One region of the Providencia sp. Marseille-Q8014 genome, then DNA from elsewhere that is predicted to be linked to it. Evidence: predicted binding sites of a transcription regulator. Region 1 holds the regulator's gene; the other holds the start of a gene.
What was found. Region 1 encodes LexA, which represses DNA repair genes until DNA is damaged. Its sites were predicted from a motif close to TNCTGTATGTACATACAGNA; they were not measured.
Positions count from the first base shown of each region.

Region 2: the regulator LexA is predicted to act here: its motif matches at 3,044-3,063, upstream of dinB (DNA polymerase IV).

Region 1 is NZ_CBCOPT010000001.1:475,240-482,176, reverse strand. Features, by position in the region: gene ACWPW6_RS02060 (fimbria/pilus outer membrane usher protein) at 1-355, opposite strand, end outside; gene ACWPW6_RS02055 (fimbrial protein) at 439-1,020, opposite strand; gene zur (zinc uptake transcriptional repressor Zur) at 2,083-2,598, shown strand; gene lexA (transcriptional repressor LexA) at 2,784-3,407, opposite strand; gene ACWPW6_RS02040 (diacylglycerol kinase) at 3,544-3,918, opposite strand; gene plsB (glycerol-3-phosphate 1-O-acyltransferase PlsB) at 4,033-6,501, shown strand.
Region 2 is NZ_CBCOPT010000001.1:1,056,314-1,063,250, forward strand. Features, by position in the region: gene ACWPW6_RS04565 (RNA polymerase sigma factor) at 1-525, opposite strand, end outside; gene ACWPW6_RS04570 (TonB-dependent hemoglobin/transferrin/lactoferrin family receptor) at 604-2,910, opposite strand; gene dinB (DNA polymerase IV) at 3,083-4,138, shown strand; gene pepD (beta-Ala-His dipeptidase) at 4,184-5,644, opposite strand; gene gpt (xanthine phosphoribosyltransferase) at 5,907-6,371, shown strand; gene frsA (esterase FrsA) at 6,552-6,937, shown strand, end outside.

The DNA of each region.
Region 1 (6,937 bases):
AACATTGCCCATCTTTCAGCCATTGAATTTTATTTTCCCACTCCTCTTTCAATCCTAGCAGTGGATATATTTCTGGCGTAATACAAGCCAAAGAGACTTTCTTATCGTAATTAGGATTAAAAAAAATGACTGGCTGTTCAGCAATTATTTTCGTGTTATTAACTTCAAGATCTAAAGAATAATCACCAGGGGGAACATAATTGGCATGAGAAAACTTACTGAAATCTATATTTTCAGTTCCCTCACCATCTAGAAAATCCGTATTAAAGTCGATAGCCTCTTCAGACCAAACTATCGTTGGAATTAGCATCAAAAGCATTATTTTTGTTATTACATTTAATTTCATGCTTTTCATTTAACTAACCCACTAATAAGAATAGATAAAATAAGGTCATCAACATATGGCGCAAATACGCCATATGTTGGACACATTAAGTCTTATTGATAAATGATTTTGAAGTTAGCAACAGTATCGAAACGACCTGTTGTTGCTTTGTTATTAGGATCTTCGTTACCTTTCACATAAGCTTCGAAATGCAGAGTTGTTTCTGAACCATCACCGTTATTTAGGTCATAGCCATTACCAGTACCTGGGAATGGTTTACCGAACTCAACGATTTTGCTTCCACCATCAGTGATAACAATACCCGCGTTCTGTACTTTACCTAAACCAAGTAATTCACCGGTAAAGCCTGTGAAACCAGAAATTGTTCCACCCGTAAAGGTGATTTTTGCGTTTTTGTACGTTTCAGTTGAGCAATTTTTCAGCACGATATCAAATGGACGGCTATCTGAACGGAACTTACCAGATGTTAATTCGTGCAATGCGATTTCACCAAAACGAACAGTTTGATTCAGGTTATCATCATCAATTGAACAAGGTACATCATTGATGAAACCAGTGAATTGAATTTTACCTTGTGAGCTTTCAACTGGAGCAGGATCATCTGCCATCGCAGTCATAGAAACACCCATAGTTAAACCTAATGCCAAACTTACCGCTAATTTATTAAATTTCATAAAGATTTCCTTTAGATATGTAGGAAGTAGCATTCTCTATCCCGATAAACTCTAAAGAAATGAACCCATAAGCTCATTTTCGATTAGAATTAGCATTAGTGAAAATTTCCTTATTCCACTAGAACCTTTTAGGAAGAGATTTTTTTAAAATAAATAAATTAATTCATTTAATTTATTTTTATAAAAAGAAAAAATTGAAATATTCAATTTGTTACTTTAAACATGGAATATTTAATGAGGTAAAATCCTTTTTTCTCCAACCTTTTTCAACGTTGAAGTAAATAATCAATATATATTCCACAAAACTCAAACAGAACTGGATTACCCATACTTTGATGACCCATATTTTCTATAGACAATCCTACACACACGATATTTTTTGTCAAAATTAACCGGAATACGAAACACGGACAGTCAATTATGTTGTTATTTTCTTATTTTCAGTTTTCAACCATTAAAAAAGGCAGCACCAACTCCTAAAAGTAGTAATAATTAGAAAAATATATATAAAAATGTAAGTTTGTATTTATAAAAACTTAATAATTTTTTCTAAAAAGAAAGTCGTTTTTTTATAAGGAAACACGCAGTAACAGCAAAAAACAATGACATCAATAGATTAAAAACAAAAAATAAGAATTAAAAAATAAAAAAGCAATAAAAACAAAATAAAAATCTATAGGGAAAAATTTAGATAAGAAAACTCCCAATTGAAATGTGTTACTGAAGGTTACTTTTTAAATTTAAAGTTACATTTTAATTGTTATTATTTTGTATTGGTTTTGTTTTTATCGTGATAATAAATTACTTATTGCACCAGAGTATAATGGTGCCATTTATAACCCTATTTCACTCACTTTTAGTAACATGCTTAAAATACAATATTAACGTATATTGTGAGATGTGATTTATTTATTTGAATATTAAATGGTTGTGATTTTTTCCTAATACGCTTTTTTCTAAGCCTCACTTTTTATTCATTCTCATTTCAGTCTCTATGTATCATAAAGTTATGGTAAACTTGTCTTCACTATCATTGGGATTTTTGCTGTGGGGTCAACGACCATGAAAATAATGAGTGAGGATAAGCTGCTAGTGATGGCCGAAAGAATTTGCCAATCAAGAGGTGTTAGGCTAACGCCTCAGCGGGAAACCGTTCTACGGCTAATAGCGCAACAACACGGTGCAATAAGTGCTTATGACCTGCTCGATTTGCTGCGTGAAGTCGAGCCTCAAGCCAAGCCACCAACAGTCTATCGTGCGCTTGAATTTTTAATGGAACAGAGCTTTATTCATAAAATCGAATCGACAAATAGCTATGTTATCTGCCATCACTTTGACAATCCTAGCCATATCTCAGTCATGTTGATTTGTGATCATTGCGGTGGCGTAGCAGAAAGTGATTGCGGAACCATAGAAGCTGCTATTTTAGATTTAGCTAATCAAAATCAATTTCAACTCCGTCATACCGTCGTTGAGAACCATGGTTTATGCCGAGTATGCAGTGAGTTAGCTAGCTGTAAAGACCATGAGCATTGTCATCATGACCATGAACAACCTATTAAGACAAAGAAAAAGTAATCACTAAGACAATAAAATAGACAAAACACACTATAGTAGAGTGTAATATTTTATGTCTCTTAATAAGTCGGGTGCACAGATAAACTCACTAATGAGTAAAAGAAAGGTATCGCAGGCAGACTCCTAAAATAGATACATAGTAAATCTGCCAGCAATATTTTTGAGGGTATTTTATGGCGCTAACATTAGCACCAGTCACCATTACGGATCACGCCAACCGCTAGCCCTTCAATTGTAAAATTCTGCTGACGCAGATCAACAATAATCGGAGCAAATTCTGCATTTTCAGCGATTAACTCAACACGGTTACCTTGCTGCTTAAAGCGTTTCACAGTCACTTCATCTTCAATACGTGCAACAACCACTTGCCCATTACGGACATCTTGTGTTTTATGCACAGCTAAAAGGTCGCCATCCATAATCCCAATGTCCTTCATTGACATACCATTAACACGTAATAAAAAATCAGCATGGGGCTTAAATAGAGCAGGATCCACTTGATAATGACTTTCAATGTGCTCTTGAGCCAATAGAGGTTCGCCAGCAGCAACACGTCCAATCAAAGGAAGCCCCTGAACTTCAGCATCATTTTCTTCTTCAAGTAGTAAACGGATACCACGAGAAGCCCCTGAAACAATCTCAATGACCCCTTTACGTGCCAAGGCTTTAAGGTGCTCTTCTGCCGCATTAGGCGAACGAAAACCAAGGCTTGCTGCTATTTCAGCGCGTGTAGGTGGCATACCCGTCTGAGAAATGTGATCGCGCACCAGATCATAAACCTGCTGTTGTCTAGCCGTCAGTGCTTTCATCTCGTTCCCCTGTTTGTTTATACAGTCAGACTGTGAGTATATACAGGTAAATGAAGTTTTGAAACACTTAAATCACTGAAGTGCCATATTTGTTGAAAGCTCATCAAGGATTTATCGATTTGCGACAATTTCTACATTAGCCAGCAAAATAGTGTTGCCATAAAACGGTTGCCCAAATAACCAACGCGAGTCCAATGGTCACAAACACCGCGGCAGAACCGATATCTTTAGCTCGACCAGACAATTCATGATATTCACTGCCCACGCGATCAACCACCGCTTCAATTGCACTATTCAGTAATTCAACAATCGCCACCAGCACAACAGAACTGATCAACAATAATCGATCGATATAACTCACATCCAACCACAGCGCGATAATGACGGCAATCAATGCCGCAACAGATTCCTGCCGAAAGGCCGCTTCATTAATCCAAGCCGCCTTTAATCCTTTAAGGGAATACCCCGCAGCCTTTATTACACGAGTCAATCCCTTAGTTTGGTTCGCCATATTTATTCCTCAAAATTACAAACAATAATCATTTTTTGCGGTCAAAGTTAATCATTTGCCAGTTGATTTCTGGTATGCTTGCGAAGCATTGTTAACAAGAGGCTATAATCATTTATGTCACTATGGCGTAAAATATATTACAACACGTTGAATTTACCACTTAAATTACTGGTAAAGAGTAAACTCGTTCCAACAGACCCGATATCAGAACTGGAATTGGACACCAGCCGGCCCACGTTATACGTGTTGCCTTATCATTCCAAGTCTGACCTTTTAACATTACGTCACCAATGCTTATCGATCGGTCTACCTGACCCGTTGGTCGATAATGACATTAATGGCACTAAATTACCGGCCTATGTCTTCATTGATGATGGTCCGAGAGTCTTTCGCTACTACTCACCAAACCCACGTAAAGAGTCAGTAAGAATATTCCATGCATACCTAGACTTGCATCGTAGTAATCCGAATCTCGATATTCAAATGCTACCTGCATCCGTGATGTTTGGTCGTGCACCTGGACGAGAAGGCCATACACCGGCTCCCCCCTTACGCTTACTCAACGGTATCCAAAAATTCTTTGCCGTGATTTGGCTTGGGCGAGATAGTTTTGTCCGTTTTTCGCCAACCGTATCCATGGGAGTGATGGCGCAAGAGCATGGTACCGATACGATTATTGCGAATAAACTAGCACGTGTTGCCCGTATCCATTATTCACGTCAACGCCTCGCGGCGGTTGGTCCGAAACTGCCTGCCCGCCAAGATCTTTTCAATAAGCTATTAACCTCAAAAGCGATTGAAAAAGCGGTTGAAGATGAAGCACGTAGTAAAAAAATTCCACTGAAGAAAGCACAGCAAAATGCCGTCAATATGATGGAAGAAATTGCGGCTAACTTCTCTTATGAAGCAATACGCTTGACGGATAGAGTATTAGGCTGGACTTGGAACCGTTTATATCAAGGGATCAATGTTCAGCATGCGGAACGCGTTCGTCAGTTAGCGCAAGATGGCCATGAAATTGTGTATGTGCCATCACATCGTAGTCATATGGATTACTTATTGCTTTCTTATGTTCTGTATCATCAAGGGTTGGTCCCCCCTCATATCGCGGCAGGTATCAACTTAAACTTTTGGCCAGCAGGTCCAATTTTCCGCCATTTAGGCGCTTTCTTTATACGCCGTACGTTTAAAGGAAACAAACTTTATTCGACCGTATTTCGTGAATATCTCAGTGAGCTGTTTGCACGGGGTTATTCCATTGAATACTTTGTTGAAGGTGGACGCTCTCGCACAGGTCGCTTGTTGCAACCCAAAACAGGCACACTGTCGATGACACTACAGGCCATGCTACGTGGTGACTCTCGCCCTATTACTATCGTACCGATTTATATTGGTTATGAACATGTCATGGAGGTAGGGACCTATGCAAAAGAGCTACGAGGTGCTGAAAAGGAGAAGGAAGGCTTCTTTTCGATGGTACGAGGCCTGCGTAAATTACGTAATTTAGGTCAAGGCTACGTTAATTTTGGCCAGCCGATTTCGTTAACACAGTATTTAACGAAACATGTGCCTCATTGGCGTGATTCTATCGATCCTATTGAGCCTCAAAGACCAAGTTGGTTAAACCCTGTTGTGAGTGGTTTGGCCGATAATATTATGGTGAATATCAATAACGCAGCGGCTGCCAATGCGATTAACCTTTGTTCAACGGCACTACTGGCTTCACGTCAACGCTCTCTAACGCGTGAACAACTGATTGAGCAAGTCGAATGTTACCTGCAATTATTACGTAATGTTCCTTATACTGCGGATACAACGACACCCAATAAAACCGCCGAGCAATTGTTAGAACATGCTTTGCAGATGGATAAATTTGAAGTCGAAAAAGATAGCATGGGGGATATTATTATTCTGCCTCGTGAAAATGCTGTTTTAATGACCTATTATCGCAATAATATCCATCACCTTTTGGTCTTACCATCACTGATATCAAGTATTGTGCTACACCATGAGCGCATCAGTCGCCAAGATATCCACTATCAGGTTGGGCAAATTTACCCGTTCCTCAAAGCGGAACTATTTATGCGCTTTGATAACGAATCTTTGATAGAGGTCGTTAATACTTTAATTGATGAACTCAACCATCAACAGTTGGTATGCGTGAAAGAAGACGGCGTCGTGGTACTCAATCCTCGTCGTATTCGACCGTTGCAGCTACTCGCCGCAGGTGTCCGTGAGACATTACAACGCTATGCGATTACGCTTTCTCTACTCAATGCGAGCCCTGAAATTAGCCGTAATACCTTAGAGAAAGAAAGCCGCATGCTTGCTCAGCGACTTTCTGTGCTGCATGGCATTAATGCACCGGAGTTCTTTGACAAAGCTGTCTTTTCAACTTTAGTGGAAACACTCCGAGAAGAAGGCTATATCGATAACGATGAAAACGACATTTTTACGGCCAACGCGAAAAAACTGTATTCTGTTATTTCACGTTTAATGTCGCCAGAAATACGTTTAACTATCGAAAGCGTCAGCCAGCCAGAAGAGCGTTCTGCTGAGAAAGACCCCGCAAAAGAAGATTAGTTAGTTTACTCTACAACCCTAAACTAAGGGGGAATGCGTCTAACATTCCCCCTTATTTGTATCCATCCCGTCAGCTATACCGACTTAGCCCAAAATCACATACCGCTTCATCAAGACCCACTTAAATAGGAATATGTCACTTGTTGAAGGTGCTGACGATAAGCGTTCTTACCGTTTCTGAATGAGTCCCTATTATTTTAAGGTTCAATATTCCTGACAGAAAACGAATTCAACATATCGCGACGTGATTTTGAATTAATAGAAGAAAACGTCAATCACCTAAAGACACATTGGCTAAGAGGTTGTGAATTGATTAGTGCAAATGAACATAGCTAATAATACGCGGCTTGGAATATGACGAGTATAAAAAAGTGATCTTAATTGATAATACATTCCCCTTCCTTAATTCATCCCACCGTTTCTGACTTCCTATTTA
Region 2 (6,937 bases), 580 kb from region 1:
AGTTAAATTGAATTCAGCGAACCCTTTTTGTAATACTTTTCTGGCTTCTTGTAAGTAGTACTTGATTGAATTAGGACTAACTTTTAATTGCGCCGCAATCTGTTGGTAGGTCATTCCTTCAAATTGGGCTAGCCGATAGGCTTGCTCAATGATTGTCGGTAGCTTAGCAAGTTGTTCAAACATGCGTTGCAACTGCTCCTCTAGTACCAATTGTGTTTCCAAGTGCCACTCAGGCTCAGGCTCCACCAGCAGATTGAGATATTTAGCTTCTATGTGTTGTCGACGATAAAAATTGGCAATATTGCGTTGTGCCAGCGTGTACATAAATGCTTTTGGAAAGTGTAGAGTTTGGCAGCGATTTGTTTCAATCGTATGAACAAAGACATCTTGTAAAATTTCACTTGCGATATCGTCGTTAGGGGTGCGAGCAAGAATATACCTAAGGAGATCAGGGGCATATTGCTGAAAGAGACGCTGTTCTTCTATTCGTGAGGTACTATTAGTAGAGAAAATTGGTGTAGTCATAAATAAAAATAATAATTATTATCATTTTTATTTTAAAGTCAATTATGGACCCTCAAAAAAGAGAGTCCATCCGCGATATTAAAAATATTTGGTGATACTTAAACGTACATCTCGACCCACACCGGATACGGATTCGCCAAGATATGGATAATAATCTTGATCGAAAAGGTTAGTTGCAGTAACTCTGATCTCTGTATCAGAAATAAATTCAGGATTCCACTGCGCAAATGCGCCATACAGCGCATAGCCTTTGGATTTTGGGTATCCCCATGAGTCGGCTTTAGGGTCTCTATCTGCGGGTGAACGGACTTGATGTCCGACAAAGTCACCTGTTACACCAAAATGAGTATGCCATTGCGGTAATTTGTAACCTAACATGACATGTAAGGTATCGGGTGGAATTTCACCTATCCATGTTTTTTGTCCAAACCAGGGGTCACGAGGAGAGGCATCACGTTCACCTTTGATTGTGGAATAGGCCATTTTACCGAAAAGATTAGGACTATCATAAAATAGCTCAATCTCTAAGCCTTCAATGGTGTAGCCGGGTAAATTACGATAGTTCGAAAGGGGTCTCTCGCAATCGCCTATACCGTATTTTTTTGCCTCACAATATTCACCACGGCGACGAAATATCTCATCTTTTCCTCTATTACGAAATAGCGTGGTACGTATTTGTAACTGGTCATCCGCTTGTATGACTTGGTCGAAGTCGACGATTGCACCCAAACGAATTCCATGCATACGTTCTTTACCTAGATTGCGGCTGCTGCCGGTTAAGCTGCTATTAGCGAATTGCACTTCATACTGTTCATCAATAACAGGTGCACGCCATGTACGGCTAATATCACCAAAAAGCGTGAGGTTAGGTGTTGTTTTCCAAAGGAGCCCCAAATGAGGCGAGATACCACTATAAGTGACGGAACGATAATCATGGCCGATGAGAGGGTCTTGCTCCATATAGGTTGCAGCTAAATTACCTTTACCCTTGTTGGTAACATAATCGTAGCGTACGCCCGGAGTGATTGTTAGCCTATTCCAAGTTATTGCATCTTGGATATATGCGCTGGTGGTTTCCTGGACTCCAGCAGGCATAAATTGCGGTTGAAAATAACCGTAATTATATTCAGGCTTATTGGCTTTTCCTGCATCGAACATCAAAATGCCACGATCATTCTTATGCCATCTTGCACCAATGGTAACTTGGTGTTCTAACCTCCCCGTATCGAAGACACTTTCATTATGAATATCAAAGAGTTGATCTGTATAGTTAACCCAGCTTTTATTACCTAGGCTGGACGTTAAGAATTTAGACGCATTTTCTGGTCTAGTGTCATGCTGCTTGGTTTTTGACCATGCGTATGTGGCTGTTAGATTGATCAAATCACTATTTTCAGGGATAAAATTCCACTTCACGCTGTAGTTTTGATCTTGCTGATCTCGCTGTACCAATTTACGTTTGATCGCACCATCAAAGCCATATTGGTCGATCTCTCTTTGTGTTGGTGTGCTCAGTTCATCTCGTTTTGCAGCCCAAGGCACTAAGTTATCCGATTCTGAGCGCATTGCAGATAAACTGAGAGTGTGCTGGTCATTGAGGTAAATATTGCTTTTAATTAAATAAGATAATTGATCTGATTGAGAAAAACCGAATCGGCTCCCATCAGGACGACGTAAATCATCCCCTTTTCTTTTGCTGACATACAATAAGCCATCGGCAATCCCATTAAGCGTTTTGCCATATAAGGCTGAACTATAAATATTTTGACGGTCGTTGGTGTGATAGCTGTATTTAAACATCGCTCCGAAATGCTGTCCTGTCCGTAACAGGTCTTCAGGATCTTTGGTGGTGATTTTGACGGTTCCACCAAAGCCGCCATTGCCGTCCATAATGTTATGTGGACCTTTATCAACATCGATACGTTTGATGAGTTCAGGTTCGATAAACACTGAACCTTGGCGGTATTTTTCAAAGCCCTTGGGCGCATCATCAAGAGTGACTTTAACGTCTTCCATATCTCCCATCCCCCAAATATTGAGTGTTTGCCCTCCAGGGCGAGGGGAACCGGATGATGAGACTCCCGGTAACTGATCGACTAGCTCGGCCAGATTATTGGCTTGGGTACGTTCGATATCTTTTAATTTAAGCACTGAGCTGCCTGCGCCAACACTTGAATTTAAATGACCAACAACAGATAGGGCTGGAAATTGAATGGGTTGATCTTGTTCTTGTTTGTGCGATGCCTCAAGAACGGTTTCTGCTCCGTCGGCAGAGGCTGCTGTGGTAGCGATCAGTAAACTCGCAAAGGAGAGACGATTGAGCCTAGACAAAAAGGCACGTGTTGGTTTATCTATTTTTACTTGCTGAGTGGAATTTTTATTCATTATATTCTCGATAATTCACCATTCTTATCAATATCTACTATTAGTCGTTTGAGAACGTTTTTCCGGTAATGAAAATGATAATTATTTTTATATTGACGGTTTTTTTGAGGAATAATTGCACACCTAATAAATAAACTGTATATTTAAACAGTATCTATTCGGTGAGATTGTAATGCGTAAAATAATTCATATTGATATGGACTGCTTTTATGCCGCAATAGAAATGCGTGACGACCCTAGTCTACGTAATGTTCCTATTGCCGTAGGGGGGAGTGCTGAGCGTCGTGGTGTAATTAGTACAGCCAACTATGAGGCAAGGCGCTACGGTGTACATAGTGCCATGTCAACAGCGGTTGCATTAAGGTTATGTCCCCATCTAAAAGTTCTACCGGGTAGGATGGCTCTCTATAAAGAAACGTCTTTGCATATCCATAAAATTTTTTCTCGTTATACCGATTTAATTGAACCCCTGTCATGGGATGAAGCCTATTTAGATGTGACAGATAGCCAATACTGTCATGGCTCAGCAACACTGATTGCTCAGGCTATTCGTCAGCAAATTTTTGATGAGCTACAGCTGACTGCTTCAGCAGGGATCGCACCAATAAAATTTTTAGCCAAAATTGCTTCGGATTTAAATAAACCCAATGGGCAGTTTGTCATCACACCTCAACGTTTACCGGAGTTTGTGTTGTCATTACCGTTGAAAAAAATTCCGGGGGTTGGCAAAGTCACGGCGCAAAAGTTATCAGATATGGGATTGGAAACGTGTGCGGATGTGCAACATTATGATGCTGTCACTTTAATTAAAGCGATGGGGAAGTTTGGGCAGGTCTTATGGGAACGCTGCCATGGTATTGATGAACGGCCCGTTAATCCTGATAGATTGCGTAAATCTGTGGGGGTTGAACGGACTCTGGTGAAGGATATTTATCACTGGGAGGAGTGTTTGCCATTATTGGATAAGTTATATGAAGAGTTGGAAATCAGGCTGACAAAAGTAAAACCTGACCGGCGTATTGCACGCCAAGGCGTAAAAATAAAATTTAATGATTTCCAGCAAACAACTCAGGAACATATTTATCCAATACTCGATAAGCAAGACCTTGTACTTTTGGCTAAACAGGTTTGGGAAAATCGTCGCGAAAATCGAGGGGTTAGGCTGGTTGGTTTGCATGTGACTTTGCAAAGCCCACAATTAGAAAGGCAATTATTGTTAGAACTTTAAAGTACCCGCCCCAGTAGAGCGGATACTTTGATTAGCCGTCGTTCATTAGCCTTTAACTGGGATTGCTTTTAGAACCGCAGTCAATAGTTTCCAGTATTCACCAACACTTGCGATATGGACACGCTCATCGGGTGAGTGCGCACCACGAATGGTTGGTCCAATAGAAACCATATCCATGTCAGGGTAAGGTTTTTTGAATAGACCACATTCAAGGCCTGCATGGATCACCATAACATTCGGCACCTTACCAAACAGTTTTTGATAAGTTTCACTCACGAGATGCATAACGGGGGAATTTGCATCGGGTTGCCAGCCTGGGTAGCTGCCTTCTGCACGGTATTTAGCTTGCGCCAGTTGACTCACAGAGGTGAGCATATTCACAACATAGTTTTTGCCACTATCGATTAAGGAGCGAACTAAGAAGATCACTTCTGCTTTCTCTTCTGTCATGGTAACAACGCCTTCATTGAGCGATGTCTCCACTACGCCTTTCGCCACATCACTCATGCGGATCACCCCATTTGGTGCGGCGTTTAAGAAGAATACAAAGCGTTTTTGACACTCTTCAGTGAGTGCCGTTAATGTTGTTTGAGTTTCTTCTAATAGCAGAACTAAGTTGGGTTCAACAACAGCGAGTTCATTTTGCAAGATAGCTTCATAACGCGCTCTGAGTGCGGTTAATTCAGCAACTTTATCTGCGGCTATCGCAATAACGACATGTCCTTCACGTGGAATGGCATTACGAACTGTGCCTCCTGTAAATTCTAGCAGTTTCAAGCCTAGCTCTTCTTGGTGCCCAGCAAGGAAACGCGCTAACAATTTATTGGCATTACCTAAACCTAAATGGACATCACCACCAGAGTGTCCGCCTTTTAGGCCTTTTAATGTCAGGGTAAAGGTTTTGTAACCTTGTGGTATCGCTTCGCGAGTCAGATCAAATGTAGCTGTAAAATCCACACCGCCAGCGCAACCCATATAGATTTCGCCTTCTTCTTCTGAGTCAGTATTGATCAAAATATCAGCTTGTAGCCATCCTGCTTGTAGACCAAAAGCGCCATCCATACCGGTTTCTTCAGTCATGGTTAATAGCACTTCAAGTGGCCCATGCTCAACGCTGTCATCAGCTAAGACGGCGAGGGCAGATGCCATGCCAATACCATTGTCGGCACCTAAGGTTGTCCCTTCAGCAGTAACCCATTCACCATTCACGTAAGGACGGATAGGGTCTTTGGTAAAGTCATGGACAGTGTCATTATTTTTCTGTGGAACCATATCAAGATGGGCTTGCAGAACAACAGGCTTACGATTTTCATAACCAGAGGTCGCGGGTTTGCGGATCAAAATATTACCCACTTGATCACGTTCTACATGAAACCCTTTTTGTTTTGACCATTCGATAATGTGTGTTGCTAGCGCTTCTTCATGGTGAGAAGGATGGGGAATTGAACAAATTTTGGCAAAAATATCCCATAATGGCTGTGGTGACAATTTGGCTAGTTCAGACACGTTGGATCTCCTTAAGCGACTTTGGTCTTATCTATTTTTAGCAACTTATTCTGCTTAAAAGGCGTAGCACAGATATTCAGGCCACACGATTAATTTTCTCAGCATACACCTAATTGTTATAAATAGTCAGTGCAAATAATATTAATTCATCACAATTATCCGTTTTTGCTGGTTTTTGCTGCGTCAAATCACTATAATCTCGCGCAACCTTTTTTCCGCAAGACACATTTCAGTATTACTCAGTAGTCGGGACCCGAATTTTATGAGCGAAAAATATGTCGTAACGTGGGATATGTTGCAAATACATGCCCGTAAACTCGCACAACGTTTATTACCTGTAGACCAATGGACCGGTATTATCGCGGTTAGCCGCGGTGGTCTTGTTCCAGGCGCACTTCTTGCACGCGAACTTGGTATCCGTCATGTTGATACTGTGTGCATCTCAAGCTATGACCATGATAACCAGCGTGAATTGAATGTGATTAAACGCGCTGAAGGTGATGGTGAAGGTTTCATTGTCATCGATGATCTTGTTGATACTGGTGGTACCGCAAAAGCTATTCGTGAGATGTACCCGAAAGCACACTTTGTCACGATTTTCGCTAAACCTGCGGGTCGTCCATTAGTGGATGATTACGTCGTCGATATCCCACAAAACACATGGATTGAACAGCCATGGGATATGGGGGTTGTATTTGTTAAGCCTCTGTGTGAACAAGAAAAATAAACTTTTATTGTTTTGAGTTAGATCTAAATGATAGGTAAAAATAACGCTAATATAGGGTGAGAATCCCTTTATACATTATGCTTAAAACATTATTACCTAATAAAATTCAATACAAAACGATAAGATAAGGGGATGCGATGGCATTCCCTTTTTATTTAGATCAACCAACAGGTTATTAGGATGACTCAACAAAATCTCTCCGAAAAACTGTTCAAACCAAAAGTTAGACAGGTTGAAACATCGACACTCGTTTCTTATTCAGCCTATAGTGCGCCTATCATCAATAACCATTCTGTATTGAGTGGCTCGCAGCATGCCGGCTGGTATCGCATGATTAATCGTTTATTGTGGATTTGGCGGGGCATAGATGCGTTAGAAATTGAAGAGGTGTTGAGCCGTATTGCGGTAACTGACGCTGAACGAAGTGATGATAATTTGCTTGATACAGTCATTGGTAACCGCCGAGGAAACTGGTGTTTTGAATGGTCTCATCAAGCGATGCAATGGCAACAAAAAGCGTTGCAGTTTGAAGGTGGAGAAGCGGCAAGTAAAGCATGGTTACGCGC